Regions from separate parts of the Paraliobacillus sediminis genome, predicted to be linked through region 2. Evidence: riboswitches for the same ligand, from Rfam matches in the RefSeq annotation. Region 2 holds a riboswitch; the other holds the start of a gene.

Region 1 (11,599 bases), 750 kb from region 2:
AATGAATAACCTATCAAAACCAACAGACGTTATCTTAATTGGTGCCGGAGTCATGAGTGCGACTTTGGGGTCATTATTGAAGGAATTAGCACCAGATTGGGAAATCAAAGCATTTGAGAAACTAGCAAATGCTGGAGAAGAGAGCTCTAACGAATGGAATAATGCGGGTACCGGCCATTCTGCATTGTGTGAACTTAACTATACAACGGAAAAGCCGGATGGTTCAATTGACACTAGCAAAGCTATTGAAATTAATGAACAGTTTCAGCTTTCCAGACAGTTTTGGTCTTATCTCGTAAATAAAAATATTATTCGTAATCCTCAAGATTTCATTATGCCATTACCTCATATGAGTTTAGTAGAAGGCGAAAGAAATGTAACGTTTTTAAGAAATCGTTTTAAGGCACTATCAAATAATCCACTATTTCAAGGGATGGAATTTACGGATCAACCTGAAAAAATGAAGGATTGGATGCCGCTAATTATGGAGGGGCGCACATCAAACGAACCAATAGCAGCAACAAAGATCGATTCGGGAACGGATGTTAATTTTGGTGCTTTGTCACGCTTATTATTTGACCACTTACAGAGTGAAAATATTAAAGTGAACTATAAGCATAGCGTTAAGGATATTAAACGAAAGTACAACGGCTTGTGGGAAGTGAAAGTGTATGACATTGCCAACAATAAAACGGAATACCATACTGCTAAATTCGTGTTTATTGGTGGAGGAGGAGGAAGTCTGCATTTATTACAGAAAACCGGTATTCCTCAATCAAAAAAAATTGGTGGATTTCCGATAAGTGGCCTATTTATGGTGTGTAATAACCCGGATATTGTAGCGCAACATCATGCGAAAGTATATGGTAAAGCTAAGGTTGGTTCTCCACCAATGTCTGTTCCGCATCTTGATACTCGATTTATCGATAACAAAAAAACATTGTTATATGGCCCATTTGCCGGATTCTCACCAAAGTTTCTAAAGACAGGTTCATACATAGACTTGTTAACTTCCGTGAAAGTAGATAATCTACTAACAATGTTGGCAGCAGGGGTAAAAGAGCTTCCATTATCAAAATACTTGATCCAGCAGGTTGTTCTATCAAATCAAAAGCGGATGGAAGAATTACGCGTGTTTATCCCAAATGCAAAAACGGAAGATTGGGATATCGTGGTAGCAGGTCAACGTGTGCAAGTAATTAAAGATACGGAGGCTGGTGGCAAAGGAACGCTTCAATTTGGAACGGAGGTCGTTACTAGTTCTGACGGCTCGATAGCTGCATTATTAGGGGCGTCACCTGGCGCATCTACCGCAGTTCACGTTATGCTTGAGGTAATAGCAAGATGTTTCCCAGAATATCTCGATGAGTGGGAGCCGAAAATAAAAGAAATGATACCGTCTTATGGTATAGCACTATCAGAAAATCCAGACATTTATAAAGAAATAGAAAGATCGATAGAGCAGGCGCTTGGCTTAAGCGCAAAGGACAAGGTATATAACTAGTTTTCTATTCGCCTGTAACAGGATTAGGGATGGCCTGATTTAAATTAGAATTTCAGTTTTGAATAATAAGAAACCTTAGTCCTAAATGAATCTAGGACTAAGGTTTCTGCTATTTATAGGTTATGTATTTCACGAGCGATAGATTCTAAGATATACATCACAGGGACTTGCGTTGTAATATTGGTTTGTTGATAGAATTCTTCAGACATATAATAAGGGATATTTATATCTGAAATTTTTGCTATGGTGGAAAGCTTATTATTTGTGATGCTAATAATTTTACTACCTTCTTGTTTAAGCTGATTTAATTGAGAAATGGTAAAGGCGTTTTCTCCTGAGACAGATAAGCCAATTGCTACACTGTTATACCTTAGTTTAGAGTGGATTGGATAGGAAAAATCTCTAATATAAGTGGAAAAGGATCCTAAACCAGAAAAATACCTCGCCCCATATTCAGCAAGAATACCAGAGCTACCATTCCCGATAAAAATAACATTATCTGACTTTGCTACAAGCGTTGCGACCTTTGTAATTCTTTCGTCACTTTCCCCGTTTAATGTTCTTTCAAAAAATTCAACCAGTGCATGTTGGGAGCTTTTAATTGTAGGCTTCTCACTCTTATCTAATTCCATTTTTAACTTTGTTTTAAATTCAGAGTAACCGTCACAATTTAATTTTCGACAGAAACGTAAGATTGTTGCTGTTGAAACATGGGTTTCAGCTGCTAATTCACGAATGCGCATATAGGGAACCTTATCTTTGTTTTTACTAATATAGTTGTATATAGAAGTTTCTAATTCATTGAAAGATCCAATGATCTCACTTGTAAATATCACTATTATCTTCACCTTCAGTCTGTTTGATAGTTGCATTTATTATAGCATAAACCGTCTGATAAAACAGGGCGTTACACATATGACACAAGTGACTACCTATGTTAAAACAAACAAGATCAATACGTTATATATACTTTTCTTGCTAATCAGCTTATGCTGATTGTAGTCTCACCTAGTGAAGAAATGACAGATGAAAAAATAACGAAATACTATTCTAGATAATAAATGTGGAGGTTACTTATATGAAAAAAACGCGTTTTCCAGAAGGTTTTTTATGGGGTGGAGCAACAGCTGCTAACCAAATAGAAGGTGCATATAACGAAGGTGGTAAAGGTCTATCAATTTTTGATATGGTTTCATTTATTCCTAAAGAGGAACGTGGGAATAGTATCGAGATGGATGTTACAAGTGAAAAGGAATTACAAGAGTTGTTAGAAGGAAAAAGAGGAGATAACTTTCCCAAACGCCGTGGGAATGATTTTTACCATCGCTATAAAGAAGACATTGCTTTGTATGCAGAAATGGGCTTTAAGACTTTCCGCCTATCGATTTCTTGGCCTCGTATTTTTCCAAATGGTGATGAAACAGAACCTAATGAAGAAGGTTTAGCATTCTACGATAAAGTGTTTGATGAATTATTAAAATACAATATTGAGCCGTTAGTGACAATATCTCATTACGAAATGCCACTTTATTTAGTGCAAAAATATAATGGTTGGGCAGATCGAAGTCTAGTTGATTTCTTTGTTCATTATTCTGAAACGTTATTTAAACGGTATAAAGATAAAGTTAAATATTGGTTAACATTTAACGAAATTAATGTATCAACTTTTTCTCCTTACATTGGAAGCGGAATATTGGTTGATCGTGTTGAGAATAAGGACCAAGCTGTTTATCAAGCGTTACATCACCAATTTGTGGCTAGTGCACGAGCTGTAAAGGCATGTCACGAAATTATTCCTGATGCAATGATTGGCTGTATGTTGGCGCGTATGGAGGTATATCCAGAAACGTGTAATCCAGATGATGTTTTAGCGGCATTAGAAGAAGATCAAAAAAATCTATTCTTTACGGATGTTCAAGTACGTGGTTATTATCCGAGTTTTATGTTGAACTATTTTGAGGAAAATAATATCACTATTGAAATGCATCCAGGAGACGAAGAAATACTATTACAGCATACGGTAGACTTTTTATCCTTTAGCTACTATATGACAATGGTTGCAAGCGGAGCACCAGATAAAGAGAAAGAAAAGGGGAACTTCTTTAGTGGCGTTAAAAATCCTTACTTAGAAGCATCGGATTGGGGATGGCAAATTGATCCTAAAGGTTTACGTCTTACATTGAAAAAGCTATATGACCGTTATCAAGTACCATTATTTATTGTTGAGAATGGACTAGGAGCTTATGATAAAGTAGAAGAAGATGGCTCTATTAATGACGATTATCGGATAGAGTATTTGCGTGCCCATATTGAACAGATGGGGATAGCGATAAAAGAAGGTGTTGACGTGATTGGTTATACAAGCTGGGGTTGTATCGATCTAATTGCTGCAAGTACGTCAGAAATGTCTAAACGTTATGGTTTTATCTATGTAGATCAAGACGATTACGGTAATGGTACATTAGAAAGAAAGCGAAAAAAATCATTTAATTGGTATAAAGAAGTAATTGCAACAAATGGTGATAGTTTATAAGATGAAATGCCGTCTTTAATTCCAGGGTTTTGAGACATATTTAGTTAAGAGCAACAAGGCCAGTGTATCGGGCAATGTTGCTCATTTTTTTGTATTAGAATCAATTCCATTATGCGCCAGCGGTTTTAATAAGAAAAAGTGCCTTCCTAAATCTTTTATAACGGGCAGTCAACTATAATAAGTTTGGGTAGGATACTCCCAAAAGGAAGAAAAGAACCGTTCCCCTGCATCTATTGAATTTTGTTTCAGATGGAGGTATGATTCTAGTTATTGAAATTATTATGACATAGAGGGATAACATTGAAGGAGGTCAAATAATATGGATTATGAGGTTATAATCGTAGGTGCAGGCTCGATGGGAATGGCTGCAGGCTATTACTTAGCAAAACAAGGGAAACGTGTGTTATTAATTGATTCTCATAACCCCCCTCATGCAGATGGATCGCATCACGGGGATACTAGAATCATACGGCATGCCTATGGCGAAGGGGAAAGCTATGTGGAAATGGCATTACGTGCGCAGGAACTATGGAATGATCTTCAAGAACAGGCAGACGAGCAAATTTTTATTCCAACGGGTGTTATTAATATTGCAAAACCTGATTCTCCATTTATGAAAAACGTAATTAATAGTGCGGAAAACTACTCACTTAATGTAGAACATTTAACTGCTGAGGAAATTAATCAAAGGTGGCCTGGTTTTGACGTGCCTGAAGGTTATATGGGTTGTTATGAAGTAGATTCAGGTGTATTAATGAGCGAAAATTGTATTAGAACTTTTAGGAACCAAGCGGAAGCGCATGGTGCTGTACTTAAGGTCAACGCGCCTGTAACGGCTATCTCTATTTTTGGAAATAGTGTAGAGGTGAAAACAGCAGAAGAAACTTTTACCGCAGAATCGCTAATCTTGGCTCCAGGTGCTGGTACAAGAAAGCTACTTCCACTAATCGGTTTGGATCTACCATTAGAAGAGCAAAGAAATACGTTTTCTTGGTTTCAAACAGAGGAAAGTATGTATCATTCTAATATGTTTCCGGCCTTTTCTTTTGAGTTACCTAATGAAACCTATTATGGATTTCCAAGCATAGCGCAGACAGGAGTTAAAATTGGCCGACATGATGGAGGGATTCCACGAGATATGGACAAAGCCATTGATCCATTTGGTACACAGGAACAAGATGAACAAGATGTTAGTAGTTTTGCTAAAAGTTGTATGCCTAAACTTGGCCAACACAAAATGGGAAAAGCATGCACATACACGAACACACCAGATTCAGATTTTATAATTGATCGGCATCCAAATCATGACCATGTGGTGATTGCCTGTGGTTTCTCTGGACATGGATTTAAATTTAGTAGTGTGATCGGAGAAATTCTAAGTCAATTATTGACGGGGAATAAGGAGTCAGCATTAGATATTAGTCCATTTTCGATAAAAAGATTTTCTGAATCATAGACTTTATAAACTTTGTATTCTGAAAGCTTTGTCGCATTTTGTTGACAATTATGTGAACAGTAGTTATTATTGATTAAACTAATGGATTTACTAATTAAATATTGCTTATCAAGAGAGATGGAGGGACAAGGCCCGATGACATCCAGCAACCTTCTTTAGAGAAAGGTGCTACATCCTACAGGAGATTATTCTGGAAGATAAGGTTTTTTAGATACAAGAACCTCTTTCGATAGAATTAGGTTCTTTTTTGTCTACAGAGTTAAAAATAGAATGAAAATAACTTGACCAGAAGCGTCTTTGAGCGTGCAAAAGGAGTAGAGATTCATGTTAGTGCTGGAAGGAATTCGGAAGGTTTATGGCGAGGGTGGCAATAACCCAGTTGAGGCTTTAAAGGAGATTAACCTTGAAGTGAAAAAGGGAGAAATCTTCGGTGTAGTTGGCTACAGCGGCGCAGGTAAAAGTTCCTTAATTCGTTGTGTGAATTTATTAGAAAAGCCGACCTCCGGTAAAGTTTTTGTGAACGGAAAAGATTTAACAAAACTAGACGCAAAGCAGTTAAGAGCTGAACGAAAGAAAATAGGGATGATATTTCAACAGTTTAATCTCCTACATTCGAAAACCGCTTTTGGAAATGTGGCAATGCCACTTATTTTAGAAGGGTATTCAAAAGATAAAATCGAAGAAAAGGTACTGCAACTTCTTTCTTTTGTTGGTTTAGGGGACAAGGTGGATCATTATCCTGAGCAGCTTTCTGGCGGACAAAAGCAAAGAGTTGGTATTGCAAGAGCACTTGCTACAGATCCACATGTCTTGTTATGTGATGAGGCTACTTCTGCGCTTGATCCAGATACAACAAATGCGGTATTGGAAGTGTTAAAGCAGGTCCGTGATGAGCTAGGTATTACGATTTTACTAATTACACACGAGATGAATGTAATTAGAGATATTTGTGATCGAGTCGCGGTCCTAGATGGTGGCATGATTGTCGAACAGGATACGACAATCAACTTGTTTACAGAACCGCAAACATCAATTGCAAGGAGCTTTGTTCGAACAGTGTTAAATGATGCACTACCTGAAGCAACATTGAAAAAAGTACTTGAAAAAGATGCGTCCCATTCTGTCTACAGAATTCTTTACAAAGGAGAGTCTGCTAATGATCCACTTCTCTCTGATGTTGCCAAGAAATTCCCGGTAGATATTAATGTTATCTATGGAACAATTACAGAGATCCAGCAACAGCCTTTTGGTAATATTATTGTCGAATTCAATGGTGAGCCAAATGAGATTAAAAACGTGGTTAACTATATCAAAAGGAAGCAGGTAACGATCAAGGAGGTGGTATCAGATGCAGTTTGATTGGGCATGGTTTTGGCCAGAACTATTCGGTTCATTAAACGAAACATTATACATGATTATTGTCGCTTTCTTTATTTCAATTTTAATTGGTATCCCACTTGGAATCATTTTAGTTATAACGAGAGAACGAGGCATTCTAGAAAATAAAGCAGTGTTTAACGTGTTGAATGTTATTGTGAATGTACTTAGATCCATTCCATTTATAATTCTAATTGTTGCAATTCTACCGCTTACCAGACTCATTGTAGGTACATCGATTGGTACAACTGCTGCGATTGTTCCGCTAGTATTTTATACGGCACCGTATATCGGAAGGTTGGTAGAAAACTCCTTACTAGAGGTTAGTCCAGGTACAATTGAACTAGCTGAGGCAATGGGAGCAACACCTTGGCAAATCATTTGGAGATTTCTTTTACCAGAAGCATTAGGTTCGTTAATTTTATCGCTGACTATTGCAATCATCGGTTTAATAGGTGCTACTGCTATGGCTGGTGCTGTAGGTGCAGGTGGTATTGGTGATTTGGCCATTTCTTATGGTTATAATCAATTCCAGACAGAGGTTATGATCATTACTGTTATTATATTAGTAATTATGGTTCAATTTATTCAATCATTAGGAAATTACTTAGCTAAGAGAATTAGAAGATCATAGGTTGAGGATGTATTTAATCCCTTACTATATAAAATAACTACAAGAAGGAGTTTACAAAATGAAGAAAATTTTATTTACGCTTACTGGACTATTACTTTTATTTATAGCAGGTTGTGGATCAGACAACGACACTGTTAAAGTTGGGACGACAACAGCCGAAACACCAACATGGGAGCTAGTGAAGGAACTAGCAAGTGAAGAAGGCGTAGAGATCGAAATTATTCAATTCAGTGATTATGTACAACCGAACATTGCTCTAGATAATGGAGAGATTGATTTAAATGCATTCCAAACAATCAGTTATTTTGATTCTTTCACTGAAGAGCGTGGCTTAGACCTATCTGCAATCGGAACAACGCCGATTTGGCCTATGGGTATTTACTCAGATGAAGTGGAGGAATTAAGTGAATTAGAGGAAGGTGCACAAATTATCGTGCCCAAAGAACCAACAAACTTAGGTAGAGCATTAATGCTCCTTCAAAAGGCGGAACTAATTACACTTGAAGAAGGCTTTGAAGGTGCAGGCGGTGTAGAAGCTATTGTTGAAAATCCAAAGGACTTTGAAATTGTACCTGTAACAGCTGGTCAAACAGCGCGTGGCTTAGAAGACGCAACAGCAGCAATTATTAACTCAGATGTTGCAATTGCTGCAGGATTAAATCCAACGGACGACCCAGTTTTCCGTGAAGATGCCGAAAACGTACCATACATTAACATTATTGCAGCACATACAGATCGTAAGGATGAAGAATCACTTCAAAAGATTGTAGACATCTATCACTCAGATGAAGTGACAAGCTTTATTGAAGAAGAGTACGAAGGAGCAGCTGTTCCAGTAATCCGACCGATTGAAGAAGTTATAGGCGAATAATATAAGAAGTAACCTTGTATGGGTGCTACACCCCAGAAGTTAGAGATTAATAATCTAACTTCTGGGGTGTTTTTTATTTCTAATCTCGTTGTATAGAACTGTTGATAAATGCACCTCGATTCCTCCTGTATGTACTAATTATATAAACAATCGAAGCATAGTTATGCGTTTAAAGAAATGTGCCATTAAACCTCCTTATTGCTATTTTTTAAAATAGAAGTATATATAAATACAATAAATCGTAATAGTTACTGTTTACAAACGAGGAAACATAATCTATAATAATCATTAAAACGAAATCATTACGATTTAAGTAAATGCGGGTTATGTTTTTTTAATTAACAAATCGTAATGATTATTATTTGTGAGGAGGTATAAGAAATGGCTAAAAAATCAAAGATTGCGAAAGAGAAAAAACGCCAAGAAATGGTAGTTAAGTATGCAGAGATAAGAAAGGAATTAAAGGCTAAAGGTGATTATGTAGCACTTAGTAAATTACCGCGGGACTCATCGCCAATAAGATTGAAAAATCGTTGTGAGATAACGGGTAGGCCTAGAGCATATATGAGGAAGTTTAAGATGTCACGTATTGCCTTTAGAGAGTACGCACATAAAGGTCAATTACCTGGAATAAAGAAATCAAGCTGGTAATAGACGTGGTTCGTAAGCAAAGTAGGAATTGTAAGCTTCGGGATATTTAAATACGTAAATGAAAATAAAAATGAAGGATGGGGAATATGAGAAAACACCGTATTATTATTGGCATGTTTACTCTACTAGCAATTCTTATTTTAGGTGGTTGTGGTGCAACAGAAACTAAAGAGAAGAATGATGAGGTCACAGTAACTGCTGAACAAACGAATGAAGTGTTAACTATTTACACAACGTTATATCCATTGGCATATTTTTCAGAACAAATCGGAGCAGACCATGTTGAAGTCGAATCAATTTTACCGCTTGGAGCAGATGCTCATACATATGAGCCAACCTCTAAAACAATGATCGACATTGCTGAGGCAGATGCCTTTATTTATAACATAGCCGAGATGGAAACTTATGCAGTGAGTATAGAAGAAGCATTGGAAAATGAAGATGTAACGATTTTAGAAGCAGCAGGAGATATTCCGTTACTTGACCATGTGCATGATCACGAGGGAGAAGACGGTGATCATGAAGCAGAAGAAGGAGATCATGACCACGAGGGAGAAGACAATGATCACGAAGCAGAAGAGGTAGAACATGATCATGAGGAAGCAGACCATGAAGAAGAACATCATGACCATGGCGATAAAGATCCACATATTTGGTTAGATCCTATTCGTTCCATTGAATTAGCAGAAAATATAAAGAATCAGTTAGTCGAATTAATGCCGAGTGAAGAAAAAGAATTCGAGGAAAATTTTCAAGATTTAAAAACAAGACTAGAAGAATTGGATATAAGTTTTCGTGATGAAATCGAGAATACAGCAAGAAAAGAGATTCTGGTGACCCATGCGGCATACGGTTATTGGGAAGAGGCATATGGAATCGAGCAAGTAGCAATTTCTGGTCTATCCTCAACTAATGAACCATCACAAAAACAATTAGAAGAAGTGATAGATGTAGTCAATGATCATGGTATTCGTTACTTGCTGTTTGAACAGAATATAGAGCCTAGAGTTGCGAAAGTGATTCAAAATGAGACTGACGTGGCCTCTCTAAATATTCATAATCTGTCTGTTCTAACAGAAGCCGACGCGGAGAATAATGAAGATTATTTTACTATAATGAATCAAAATCTTGAGACGCTATTAATAGCTTTAGAAGAATAATATAATTTACAGGGACATGATGTGAATCATTAGACTTCAAGTATCGGTACTTAACTGGAAAAAGTATAGTGGAATTCACGTCAAAAAACGCTCAGATTATATTCTGAACGTTTTTTGACGTGAATTTTATATGCTGACCTATAGATATGCAGCGTAACTAGCTGTTTTTGTTAGTTTAATGACGAACTATTCGAGAAGGTAACGCAGTGACATTTTCTAACCCGAAATCTTTTTCGCTTACCAAATAGTTAGAGAAGAAACGCTGATCTATTCCTGTTAAGCGATAAAAGAAAGAAACATCTACCATCCAATCGTTTTCAATCATTTGGCGTATATCTATCAGTCCTTTTTTTGCTACTAGATCAATAATAGTCTTTACCTTTTGAGGTGTCTGAATTGGGATAGTGTCATCAAGTGGTTCTATTTTTAAATACCCTTTTCTGTGAAGAGCTGCATAGAAATTCCTATGACTTTTTGCATCGAAAATCTCTAGATTAGCTGCTCTATACCCTAATACTTGCAGAGAAGTACCCCATTTCTTTTTCAAATCGATATATGCATCTGGATTCGTAAGATGTGATATATTACTCATGTCCGACACAAATGCATCTTCTGGTAAAAGGAATGCACCAGCAAATATATCTGCCTCTTTTTCAAGTGTTTTATGTTCCTTACGATCTAGGTTATTAAATTCCGCGCGGTAATGCAGTAATAAGTGACCTAGTTCATGCGCAATATCAAAGTTTCTTCGTACAGATGAACGTTTCATATTTCCTAAAATGATGTAAGGTCGTTCTTGACTTGTCCATAGGCTATAAGCGTCTATTTCATCTCCGAGTGCTTTTTCGAAAATAAAGACACCACTCTTCTCGACTAGAAACAGAAGGTCATCATTTGTGTCATCTCTAAATCCTAATCTATTACGGGCTAGATTGGCTACTTTATTTATTTGTGTAATCCTATCTTCACTTGTAGTGGATAGGTAGTGAAGGACATCATTTCTTAAATCAATAATTTTAAGTGATGGATAACTGATTTTAGCTGTTAAGTAATTTACAAACGTATCTAGATATTCCATATGTTTAGCTTCTGCCTGTGTTTTTGATATAACATGTATCAATTTGGAGCGATAAGCAATATGCTGCATTTTAATATTATCTCGTATCATCGTGCGCTCAAGAATATCCTGCGTGTAGAAGTACTTGCTTTTCACACCAAATGCATTTTTTAATGCATTAACCACTTGCATTTTTGGCGATGTGTACTTGTTTTCGTATTGCCAAACTGCTTGTTCTGTAACATTTAATAGTTCAGAGAGCTGTTTTCGTGAATATCCGCGCATGATACGAAGATTGGCTAAATTCTCACCAATAAACATATCGTTCCTCCTTACATAATCAGAAATTGTTAGTA
Region 2 (11,599 bases):
TGCTAAAGATGCGTCATGATTTTCACTCATGCCAGACTCTAACCAAACCCATGAGTCATGATGAATATTTATCATGACTTTTATATCAGCGTCTAGGGACCAATTTACCGTATTTGTTATACGTTCTAAAAAGGCGGGATCAATTTGGTAATCAGGTCCAACCCCCATGCGTTGATCAAAAGTTATAGGAATTCGAATACTTTTGTAACCTTCCGCAGCAATCGTATCAATTAATTCTTTAGTCACAGAGGGGTTACCCCACGCGGTTTCATCTAGGCCAACAGCGTCAAATGAGTTTCCTAAGTTCCAGCCAGGTTGCATTTCTTTAACGTAAGATTGAATATCGACTTCTTCACTCTCAGCCGCAAAACTAACCGAGGGGACAAAGAAAATAAGGAAAAGAACTGATATAAATAAAACACTTGCGTAATTTTTCAAAATAAATAAATCCTCCCTTTACTAAATAGAATAGCTACCACTTTAGGTGAAACGACGCTTGTTGCACCTCCTCCGTTATAAGTAATTTCACATTGAAAACGTTTTCAATATAAAACTACCATACGAATTGTAAAGTAAATACCACAAAATAAGGATATAAATACATGTGAAAATTCTAGATTTTACTTTATTGACTAGTATGTGACCGAGTATATAGCGGATTTGTTTAACGTTCTGTCATTCTACTAAATCTTCCGACTCTATTTCTGCGATCCATTGTTTTATTTTAGACGTAAGAATGGGAATATCCTCTGATAGGCTTAACGAAATCGAAAGTGATGCACACAATGGTTGTAGAGCTCTTTCCAACTGTGCGGTTTCTACCTTTATTTCACTAGGTATACATGCTATATCGTTAATCATATCTAGTAGAGCAGCTTGTACTTGTTTTGAAAAATGGGTCGGTTCTATGCTTTGCTTGAGGATAAATTCTTCCTGATTGAGAGTTGCTCCAATAATGATATGAGGATAATAAGGTTGATGATTATCTGTATGCAACAGGATATTTGGCAGGATAATGCAGCCAATTTCCACCGAATAGTATAGCTGTTTAAAGTTATGTTTGATACGCTGTAGCGTAATTTCGGGGACAAGTAATTTCTCTTTTTTGTGATGGTTATTTTCTCGGAACTTTTTTACTATGTTTAGATGACTATCGTAATAGTTACCATCCGAATCTACCTTTCTAGCAAACCATTTATCTGCCGTGATTGGGATCAGAGTAGGCGAATCTATTGCACGCGTGATCGTATCAATTAATTGTGGAAGAACTTGTTGTATGATTTTGAATTCTTCTTTATCAATAATGCCATAAGCATGTCCAGGCCTAACACTTTCGATTACAGGCCAATCTACTTGATTAGGATAAATAGATTGTAAATGATGAACAGCTTGTTGATAAAAGTGAGGGATCTGATTTTTTTCAGAAAAGTGAATTTCAATTACACGTTGATCTAAATGAGGCTCTTGTCCATTTGAAGATTGAGAAAGGACGGTTAATAGTGTGTTAAGTCCTTCTGCTCCAGGATAACAAGCAAAGTCAACTAAACCAGCGTCAGTTCCAATCATTGAAAAATAGCTATAATTGTTTATCTGTGGTGTCCAAATCGCAATGAATTGCTTGATCTTTAAAATGCGCCAGGGCTCTAACTGATGATACAACTTAAGAAGCGGGAATAGTTGGTTATAATCTGCTACAGTTATTTCTGTATCTTGCACCAGTGCTGGTTGTTGAAAAGGACTGAGTTTGCTATTTATAGCAGGGGTGATTTTTTGCTTTGAATGTGCTGAAGTTGGGTCCTTTTTAAGGTTTATTACATGATGGCAAATTGGATAGCGTTTTGTTTGATCAACTAATAGAATATTATTTAAGTCAATGATTAGACGATGATATTCATCTGTTAAATAGACGTAACTAAAAGCAGTAATACCTTCTTTATATAAATCCATTAAACTAGTGCTGATTTCGTCCCTATTGTTATTTAGTGATTCGTCTACCACTCGGCTATACGTATCAAGGATAATCGTTTCAAACCAATGCGCACGGATTTTTGAGGCTATTTGACCTTGAAAGATTTCATGAAGACTAGCAAATGTAGTGTGGGCATCTACTAAAACGTAAAAATAGCTATCCTCGACCTCAACTTTCTTTTGTACTTTAGAAATGATTAATTCATGTATCATCTAGACATCCCGCCTTTATTTGAAATATGTCTCTTTGTATACTACATTAGATATCGTTTTTGTCTATAATGTTTTGATTTCTGTCAAAATTGAGATGTAAAAAGCTTTCTAGAGGGGTTTTCTTCATGTTTGATCAAAAAACTTAGCCATTTGATCACAAACAGCCGAAGTTGATCACAACCTGATAAATTTGATCACAAACATCGACAGATGATCACAAACCTATCGCATTTGATCACAAAAAACGAACCTAATAAAAAAACCCACAAAATGATGCTTGCTTCTTTTTCAGAAATGAATTATTATATTTTTAACTCCGCAGACTTCTACAAGATGAACCTACTAAGTTACCTCGAGGTGATAGCAATGCTCCATAAAAAACACACAATTCCTTCTCGCCTTTTACTTGATCAAGCGCTAATGAGACGCATCAACTATGATCATCCGGCATATCCGACCATTAGTAGAAATCATAATTGGCAAATCGCAGGATATAAAGGCGAGTTAGGAATAGAATTCTATTTGAGACATCTCCCACAAGAAAACCTACATATTTTTCATAATCTACGCCTTCCAAATGATAGTGACTTTTTTGAAATGGACACTTTATTACTCACGCCTTATTTCGCTCTTATTATTGAGATAAAAAATATCGCTGGAACACTGTATTTCGATACTATTTCTAATCAATTGATTCGCGACCAAAACGGAAAAGAAACAGGATTTCCTTCACCTATCCTTCAAGTGGAAGAACATAAGGGCAATTTTGAAAAATGGCTCTTCAATCAATTCAAAATTGATTCCTTTCCGATTCATTATCTAGTTGCAATAAGTGAACAAGAAACGATCATAGATGTGATTGAAGGTAGTGATAGGGAAGGTGTTTTTCAAAAGGTTATGCATTTTCCTTCTATAAAAAAACGGTATCTAACTTTACTACAACAGCACCCTCGCAAGAATGTAAAAGTCCAGACTCTGCATAAAATCATCCCAACTTTACTACATCAACACAAACCATTTCACCCTGCCTTTCCATCACTTTATTCACTAAAACCAACTGATATTTTATCAGGTGTATACTGTAACGCATGTAAGCAACTAACGATGAAACGGATGCATGGGAAATGGCTTTGTTATTCCTGTGGGCAAACTTCTCTTGATGCACACATAGAAGCTATTGATGATTTTCTATTATTAGTTGATCGAAAAATAACTACTAGGCAATGTATGGCGTTTATTCAAATTGATAATCGTCATCTAGCGAATAGACTATTAATAAACAGTTCTCTCATTTCGGTAGGGAAGAAAAAAGGTAGATATTTTGTAAAAGAACCCGAATGCTCACAAATCAACCTAAAATGATCAGATAAAATAGAAGTTGCTCACATCCTGATAAATATGCTCACAAATCTTACCGATTTGATCATAAAAAAAGTTGCTCAGACAGCAATTTTGTTTTTTCTTGACAATTAAATCCTTGAAATTTGCTCCTTCAGCTTTTTAACTCGTGTTTTAATAGAAAATAAGTATAAAGAAATGCGATATCATCCTTTTTACGAATGGAAAATACTTTGCTATGCTATGTGAAATGTAACATCGTCGCAAAATACAAGAGAAAAGGGTGATGAGAATTGAGAGAAGAAACAAGTGATTTTCCACTAATAGATTCTAAAATTGATTGTACTTTTAAAAAGATTTTTGCTGGAAATCAAGCCGAAAAAAAGGTGGTTTTAATTGCCTTTTTAAATGCTCTTTTAGAAGAAAAGATAACAGCTATTGTCACTATAAATTTACCCGAAAATAAGCTATCAATCATGGATTTAAAAGTAAAAACAGCATGTGATGCATACATAGATGTTGAAATACATGTTCGCAATGTCGAGCATTATCGTAACCGTTCGTTGTATTATAAATCTACTTTAATTAGTGAGAAAATTGCGGAAGGCGAGACCTATTATAAATTAAAGAAATGTATCTCTATTAATGTATTAAACTTTAACTTGTTACAAGAAACTGAAGCTTATCATACAGTTTTTAAAGAAACGAGATCAATAGGAGACATAGAGATTCATTATTTAGAAATGCAAAAGTTACTCGGGCAAGAACCATTAACGCCATTAGCAGAATGGTTGTATTTCATTCGAGATGTGGATGTGGAAGAAAAGCAAAATGCACTAACCAAAATAAAGCAAAGAAATAAGATGATTAAATTGGCAGACGCTATTTTGCACAGCGAAAGCAATGAGCCGTATCGTCTTTCAAGTAACCAGCATCTGATGCGTAATGTTCAAAGTATAGCTAAGGAGGAGATTGCTATCAAAATGTCACTTGAAGGAATGGAACTTCCGCTTATTACAAAAATAACAGGATTAGACGAGGAACAAATTAGGCTAATAATTAGAAATTGATCACAAATTTGATTGAAATGATCACAAACAAAGCCATTTGATCATAAAATAAATAAGACGATCACAAACAATACAAATATGCTCACAACCCCCAAAACTTAATCAAAATCTAAAAAGTGAACGCAAATCTTCAAAAAAATCCCCATACGTGTATAATAAACCTAACATCAAATTTAAAAGGGTGAAAGCGTATGAATGAAGCAGAAAAATCAAAAATGTTAGTTGGTACAGAAGCAGCTAAATATGTAAAAGATGGTATGAAGGTTGGGTTAGGTTCTGGTTCTACTGCGTATTGGATGGTTAAAGCATTAGGCGAGCGTGTCCAACAAGGACTAGATATTATAGGTGTTCCTACTTCAGCACAAACAGAAAAGTGGGCGCAAGAATTTGGTGTTCCAACAACCGATCTATCAGAAGTTAGTGCGTTAGATATCACAATAGATGGAGCAGATGAGGTAGATCAAAATCTCCAACTAATCAAGGGTGGTGGAGGAGCGCTGTTACGTGAGAAAATGGTGGCCATTGCTGCTGACAAACTACTAATAATTGTTGATCAATCTAAAGTGGTTGACCATTTAGGAGAATATCCTCTACCAATTGAAGTTGTGCCATTTGGATGGAATCTTACAGCAAAGCGAATCGCTGCATTAGGATACGAACCAACTATTAGACTTAGTGGTGATACGCATTACATTACAGACAATGGAAACATTATTCTAGATTGTAAATTCGGAAAAATAACACAACCAGCAAAGTTACACGAACAATTAATACAACTAGTAGGAGTTGTGGAGACAGGATTATTTATCAATATGACAGATACAGTTATTGTTGGTAATCAGGGTGGGATAAACGTCTTAGAAAAGAAATAAGTAGAGATTATTTCTGACTACATTCCATTTAGAAGCCAATAAAAATAAATTGTCAGAATTAATGTGTAATTCCAGTTCTAGCTATTGACATTTTCCTTGAGTAGTAATATGATTTGTACAATGAAAAAACTAATTAAATAAAGTATTCTTATCAAGAGAGGTGGAGGGACTGGCCCTTTGATACTTCGGCAACGGGTCTGCATTAGATACTGTGCTACGTCCAGCAAGTGTATACACTTGGAAGATAAGAAGATGGGTAAATAATAGATGTATAAACCTCTCTTCTGAAATATCAGAAGAGAGGTTTTAATATGAAGGGAGGAGAATAGGATGAATAATCAGCTATTATATGAAAATTTCTCTGTCGACCCGTTTATAGATTTTAATCCTACTGATGATACTAAAGGTGCTGCTAGAATAGTAGAGTGGGCATATGAAACATATGGCGAATCCGTTGTATATGCTTGTAGCTTTGGTGCAGAAGGAATGGTGTTAATTGATTTAATTGCTAAAGTGAAAGAGGATGCTGAAATTGTATTTCTCGACACAGACCTTCACTTTCAAGAAACATATGACTTAATAAATGAGGTTAAAAGACGCTATCCAAAACTTAAAATCAATATGAAAAAGCCAGATTTAACAGTAGAGGAACAGGCAGAAAAACATGGTTCTGCATTATGGAAGAGACAGCCTGATCAATGTTGTTTTATTCGAAAAATTAAACCATTAGAAGAAGCACTTAGCGGTGCAACAGCTTGGCTTTCTGGTTTAAGAAGAGAGCAATCAGTAAGCAGGAGTAATACCAATTTTGTTAATAAAGATGACCGTTTTAAATCAATTAAGGTGTGCCCATTAATTTATTGGACTTGGGATGATGTTTGGGAATACATTGAAGCAAATGAATTAGCTTACAATAATTTACACGATCAAGGATATCCAAGTATCGGATGTATCCCGTGTACCTCTGCAGTTAGTGACAATGGAGATAGTCGTGCTGGAAGATGGCAAGGTTCAAATAAAACAGAATGTGGCTTACATGTAGCAAAGGAATAATTTTCAAAACCAGTCAAGGGATCAATTAAAGTTAGATTCTATTTTTTATCCCTTAATCCCGACTAAACTAATTAGAATACAAAGGTTAAGAATAAAGCCGTAAGATAATAAAAGGAAACTAGATCAATAGTTGCCTTCTTTTATAAATAGAATCGTATATATGAGTGGGGTGATATTTTTGGAATTTCAAACGACGAACAGTATTTTTAATCAAGAACAAGTAGAGCTACTAAATCGCCTTGTACCATCGTTAACAGAACAACAAAAGTATTGGTTAAGCGGTTATTTAGCAGTATCTCAGTCTGGATCAGTAGTACAACAACCTGGAGTAGAAGTAGCTTCTGTTGAAAAGAAACCAGTAGAGGTAACAGTACTTTATGGAACAGACACTGGTAATTCCCAGGGGTTAGCTGAAAATATGGGTGAACAGCTAGAGCAAGATAATTTTGTTGTTACGGTTTCTTCACTAGAAGATTTTAAACCGAAGAATCTAAAAACACTTAAAAATTTATTGATTGTGACGAGCACCGATGGAGAGGGAGATCCCCCAGATAATGCTATATCATTTTATGATTTTCTACATGGTCCTAAGGCTCCTAAACTAGAAGATCTACGTTTTTCCGTTCTCTCATTAGGAGATAGCTCTTATGAATTCTTTTGTCAAACCGGAATAGATTTTGATAAACGTTTAGAAGAATTAGGTGGAGAGCGTTTTTATCAGCGTATTGATTGTGATTTAGACTTTGAACAACCAGCTGAGGAATGGTTTTCAGGGGTATTAGCTATTTTGAAAGAGTCCCAGGGTGGAGAACAACAAGTAAGTGAAACTGGAAATACTCAAACAGATGCAGCGACTGATGGTCATGCATATTCGAAGAAAAATCCATTTACAACAGAAATATTAACGAATCTAAATATTAATGGACGTGGCTCAAATAAAGAGACGCATCATCTTGAGTTAGATTTAGAAGGTTCTAATTTACAATATGAACCTGGAGATAGTCTAGGTATTTATCCTGAAAATGATCCAGTATTGGTAGATCAATTAATTGAAAAAATGCAGTGGGATCCTAATGAACGCGTCTCTATCGAGAATGATGATCATGGTGATCGCCCGTTACGGGACGCTCTAATCTCAACGCTTGAAATTACAATTTTAACGAAACCATTGTTGGAGAAAATTGCAGTCTTTACTGGTAGTGAAGGATTAATTAAACTCGCTCAGTCCGATAATAGAGAAGTAATTAATGATTATCTTGAGGGAAGAGACCTGATTGATTTAGTAGATGATTTTGGTCCATGGGACGTTTCGGCAGTTGACTTTATTAAACTGCTTCGTAAAATACCAGCACGTCTTTACTCAATCGCAAGTAGCTTAAAGGCAAATCCTGATGAGGTTCATCTAACGCTTGGCACTGTTCGGTATCATGCACATGGTCGTGATCGAGTTGGTGTTTGTTCAGGGCAATGCGCTGATAGATTAGAAATTGGCGATAGTTTACCAGTTTTTGTTCAGAGTAATGAGAGATTTAGATTACCTGAGGAAACAGCTAAACCAATTATTATGATTGGAGCAGGGACTGGTGTTGCACCATATCGTGCTTTTCTTCAAGAACGTGAAGAGATTGAAGCTGATGGTAAGGCGTGGCTATTTTTTGGCGATCAACATTTCGTTTCAGATTTCCTCTATCAAATCGAGTGGCAAAAGTGGCTTAAAGATGGTGTGCTATCAAAAATGGATGTGGCCTTTTCTCGTGATACGGATCAAAAGGTATATGTACAGGATAGAATGTTGGAACAAAGTAAAGAACTTTATCAATGGATACAAGACGGGGCTCATGTCTATGTTTGTGGAGACGAGAAGCACATGGCCAAAGATGTGCAGGCTACATTGTTGTCTATTTTTGAAAAAGAAGGCGGCATGAACGCAGAACAAGCAGAGCTATTTTTAACAACAATGCGTAAAGAAAAACGATATCAGCGTGACGTATATTAATTTTGTAGCAAGGGGGATTCATGATGACAACAAATAAAACAAGAGTGCAAGATCAACCTCTAGATGAAATGGAACAAATTAAAGAAGACAGTAATTTCCTTCGTGGAACGCTCGTTGAAAGCTTTGCAGATCGTCTTACTGCGAGTATTCCTGATGCTCAAACTAAATTATTAAAATTTCACGGTAGCTATCAACAAGATGATCGTGATGTTCGTCTAGAAAGAAAACAACAAAAGCTAGAACCAGCATACTCCTTTATGGTCCGTGTACGTGCACCTGGTGGTGTCGCAACTTCGGAACAATGGTTGGCGATGGATGAGATTTCTCAACAGTATGGTAACGGTACGATGAAACTTACGACACGTCAAGCTTTTCAACTCCACGGTATTTTAAAGTGGAATATGAAAAAAAGTATGCAAGCAATGGACGCTGTATTAATGGATTCACTCGCAGCTTGTGGCGATGTGAACAGAAATGTAATGTGTACAGCTAATCCATATCAATCAGATATTCATGCAGAAGTATATGAATGGTCGAAAACATTAAGTGATTACCTTTCACCAAGAACAAAAGCGTATCATGAGATTTGGCTTGATGGAGAGAAACAAATTGATAGTCGTGATATAGATGAAGAACCGATGTATGGTAAACACTATTTACCTAGAAAGTTCAAAATAGGTATTGCTGTACCACCATCAAATGATGTCGATGTTTATTCCCAAGATCTAGGGTTCATCGCGATTATAGAAGATGATAAACTGCAAGGCTTTAATGTCTCTGTTGGTGGCGGAATGGGAATGACTCACGGAGATACTGCAACTTATCCACAATTAGGCCGTGTAATTGGTTTTATTCCAGTTGACAAAATAGTAGATGTGGCTGAAAAAGTTATTACGATTCAACGCGATTTTGGAAACCGTTCAAATCGTAAGAATGCTAGATTTAAGTATACGATTGATCACTATGGTCTTGACTGGTTTAAAACAGAGCTAGCAGAAAGACTTGGTTATGAACTTGGCGAGGCGCGTTCTTTCAGCTTCGATCATAATGGTGATCGTTATGGTTGGTTAAAAGGTGATGGTAAATGGCACTTAACATTATTTATCCAAAATGGACGAATTGCTGATTCAGAAGACTACAAACTGATGACTGGCTTGCGTGAAATTGCTAAGGTTCACACAGGTGATTTCCGTTTAACAGCAAACCAAAACGTTATTATTGGTTCTGTAACTGCAAAAGACAAACCTAAAATAAACAAATTGGTTAAAGAATATGGTTTAACAGATGGCAAACAAAACTCTGCCTTACGAAGAAACTCTATGGCTTGTACGTCATTTCCTACTTGTGGATTGGCTATGGCTGAAGCAGAACGTTACCTTCCGTCTCTTATTGACAAACTAGAGTTGGTCATTGATGAAGTTGGTCTTAGAGATGAGGAAATTATCATTCGAATGACAGGTTGTCCGAATGGCTGTGCAAGGTCCGCGCTTGGAGAAATTGGTTTTATTGGTAAAGGGCCTGGAAAATATAATATGTATTTAGGAGCAGGCTTCACGGGTGATCGTCTAAGTAAGATGTATAAAGAAAACATTGGCGAAAAAGAAATTTTAGACACGTTAAAACCAATGCTTCATTCTTATGCAAAAGATCGTAATGAAAAAGAACACTTTGGTGACTTCGTTATTCGTCAAGGCTATATTGAAGCAGTGGAGTCTGGTTTAGATTTTCATGCGTAATAATTGCTTCACTCAAAACATATTGGAGGTTTTTTTAGATGTCAATTGAAGCACATGGTGGCACATTAATTAATAGACAATTAACGGGCACCAAAAGAGAAAAAGCAGTAACGAATGCCACTGCTTTAAAAGATTTAACTGTAAATGCATGGGCTATATCTGATTTAGAATTAATTGGTATAGGTGGTTTTAGTCCACTTACTGGTTTTTTGGGACAAAAAGATTATCAGCGAGTTGTCAAAGAAACACGACTAACTGACGGAAGTGTTTGGAGTATACCAATCACATTAGCAGTTACGGAAGCGCAAGCAGAAACATATCAAATTGGTGAAGAAATTGCCTTAAAGGGCGAAGACGGTGTTATTTATGGCACGATCCAATTAGAAGAAAAGTACAGCTATGACAAAAAGCTTGAAGCAAAAAACGTGTATGGAACAACCGATGAAGCACATCCAGGTGTGAAAAAGTTGTACGAAAGAGGCGATATTCACTTAGCAGGTCCGATTACCTTATTAAATCGACCAGATCATAGTGAATTTGAAGCCTTTCATATGGACCCTAGCGAAACACGTGCATTATTTACGGAACTAGGTTGGAAGACAATTGTTGGTTTTCAAACGCGTAATCCTGTTCATCGTGCGCATGAATATATTCAAAAGAGTGCATTAGAAGTAGTTGACGGTTTGTTATTAAATCCACTTGTTGGTGAAACAAAGTCAGATGATATTTCTGCAGCAGTGCGGATGGAAAGCTATCAAGTAATACTTAAAAACTATTATCCAGAAGATAGAACGCGTTTAGTTATCTATCCTGCGGCAATGCGCTATGCTGGCCCTAAAGAAGCTATTTTACATGCGATCGTGCGTAAAAATTACGGATGTACCCACTTTATTGTCGGACGCGATCACGCTGGTGTGGGTGATTACTATGGAACATATGAAGCACAAGACTTCATTCGTCAATTTGAAGATGAATTAGGAATTCAAATTTTTGCATTTGAGCATGCCTTTTTCTGTACTGCATGTGAAAACATGGCTACTGCTAAAACGTGTCCACACGATAAAGAAAATCATGTTCATCTAAGTGGAACAAAAGTAAGAGAGATGTTACGTAATGGAGAGAAACCACCAAAACAATTTTCACGTCCAGAGGTTGCAGAAGTACTTATTAAAGGGATGCAAACAAGCTAAATTTTGATTTAGGGGGGCTACAATTATGCACGAATCAACCAACATTGTTTGGCACAACTCAGAAGTTTCAAAGCAAGATAGACAAGAACAAAATAATCACAAAAGTGCGGTTCTCTGGTTTACAGGCCTTTCTGGATCTGGGAAATCTACTGTGTCTGTTGAA

What was found. A riboswitch is a leader RNA that binds a small molecule or an ion and turns the genes downstream of it on or off. The one in region 2 is predicted to bind S-adenosylmethionine.
Region 1: another riboswitch for S-adenosylmethionine. It lies ahead of D2K60_RS00835 (methionine ABC transporter ATP-binding protein); the one in region 2 lies ahead of D2K60_RS04005 (phosphoadenylyl-sulfate reductase).

What each region holds. Positions count from the first base shown of each region.
Region 1 is NZ_QJSI01000001.1:175,493-187,091, forward strand. It holds gene mqo (malate dehydrogenase (quinone)) at 2-1,504, shown strand; gene D2K60_RS00820 (MurR/RpiR family transcriptional regulator) at 1,618-2,337, opposite strand; gene D2K60_RS00825 (glycoside hydrolase family 1 protein) at 2,583-4,037, shown strand; gene solA (N-methyl-L-tryptophan oxidase) at 4,357-5,493, shown strand; SAM riboswitch class I at 5,596-5,697, shown strand; gene D2K60_RS00835 (methionine ABC transporter ATP-binding protein) at 5,818-6,852, shown strand; gene D2K60_RS00840 (methionine ABC transporter permease) at 6,842-7,504, shown strand; gene D2K60_RS00845 (MetQ/NlpA family ABC transporter substrate-binding protein) at 7,563-8,375, shown strand; gene rpsN (30S ribosomal protein S14) at 8,757-9,026, shown strand; gene D2K60_RS00855 (metal ABC transporter solute-binding protein, Zn/Mn family) at 9,113-10,186, shown strand; gene D2K60_RS00860 (spr1629 family repressor/antitoxin) at 10,362-11,564, opposite strand.
Region 2 is NZ_QJSI01000001.1:926,020-937,618, forward strand. It holds gene D2K60_RS03980 (cellulase family glycosylhydrolase) at 1-438, opposite strand, end outside; gene D2K60_RS03985 (DUF7309 domain-containing protein) at 676-2,181, opposite strand; gene D2K60_RS03990 (nuclease-related domain-containing protein) at 2,548-3,543, shown strand; gene D2K60_RS03995 (Rpn family recombination-promoting nuclease/putative transposase) at 3,813-4,589, shown strand; gene rpiA (ribose-5-phosphate isomerase RpiA) at 4,781-5,461, shown strand; SAM riboswitch class I at 5,607-5,712, shown strand; gene D2K60_RS04005 (phosphoadenylyl-sulfate reductase) at 5,792-6,514, shown strand; gene D2K60_RS04010 (assimilatory sulfite reductase (NADPH) flavoprotein subunit) at 6,693-8,510, shown strand; gene cysI (assimilatory sulfite reductase (NADPH) hemoprotein subunit) at 8,534-10,246, shown strand; gene sat (sulfate adenylyltransferase) at 10,285-11,436, shown strand; gene cysC (adenylyl-sulfate kinase) at 11,462-11,599, shown strand, end outside.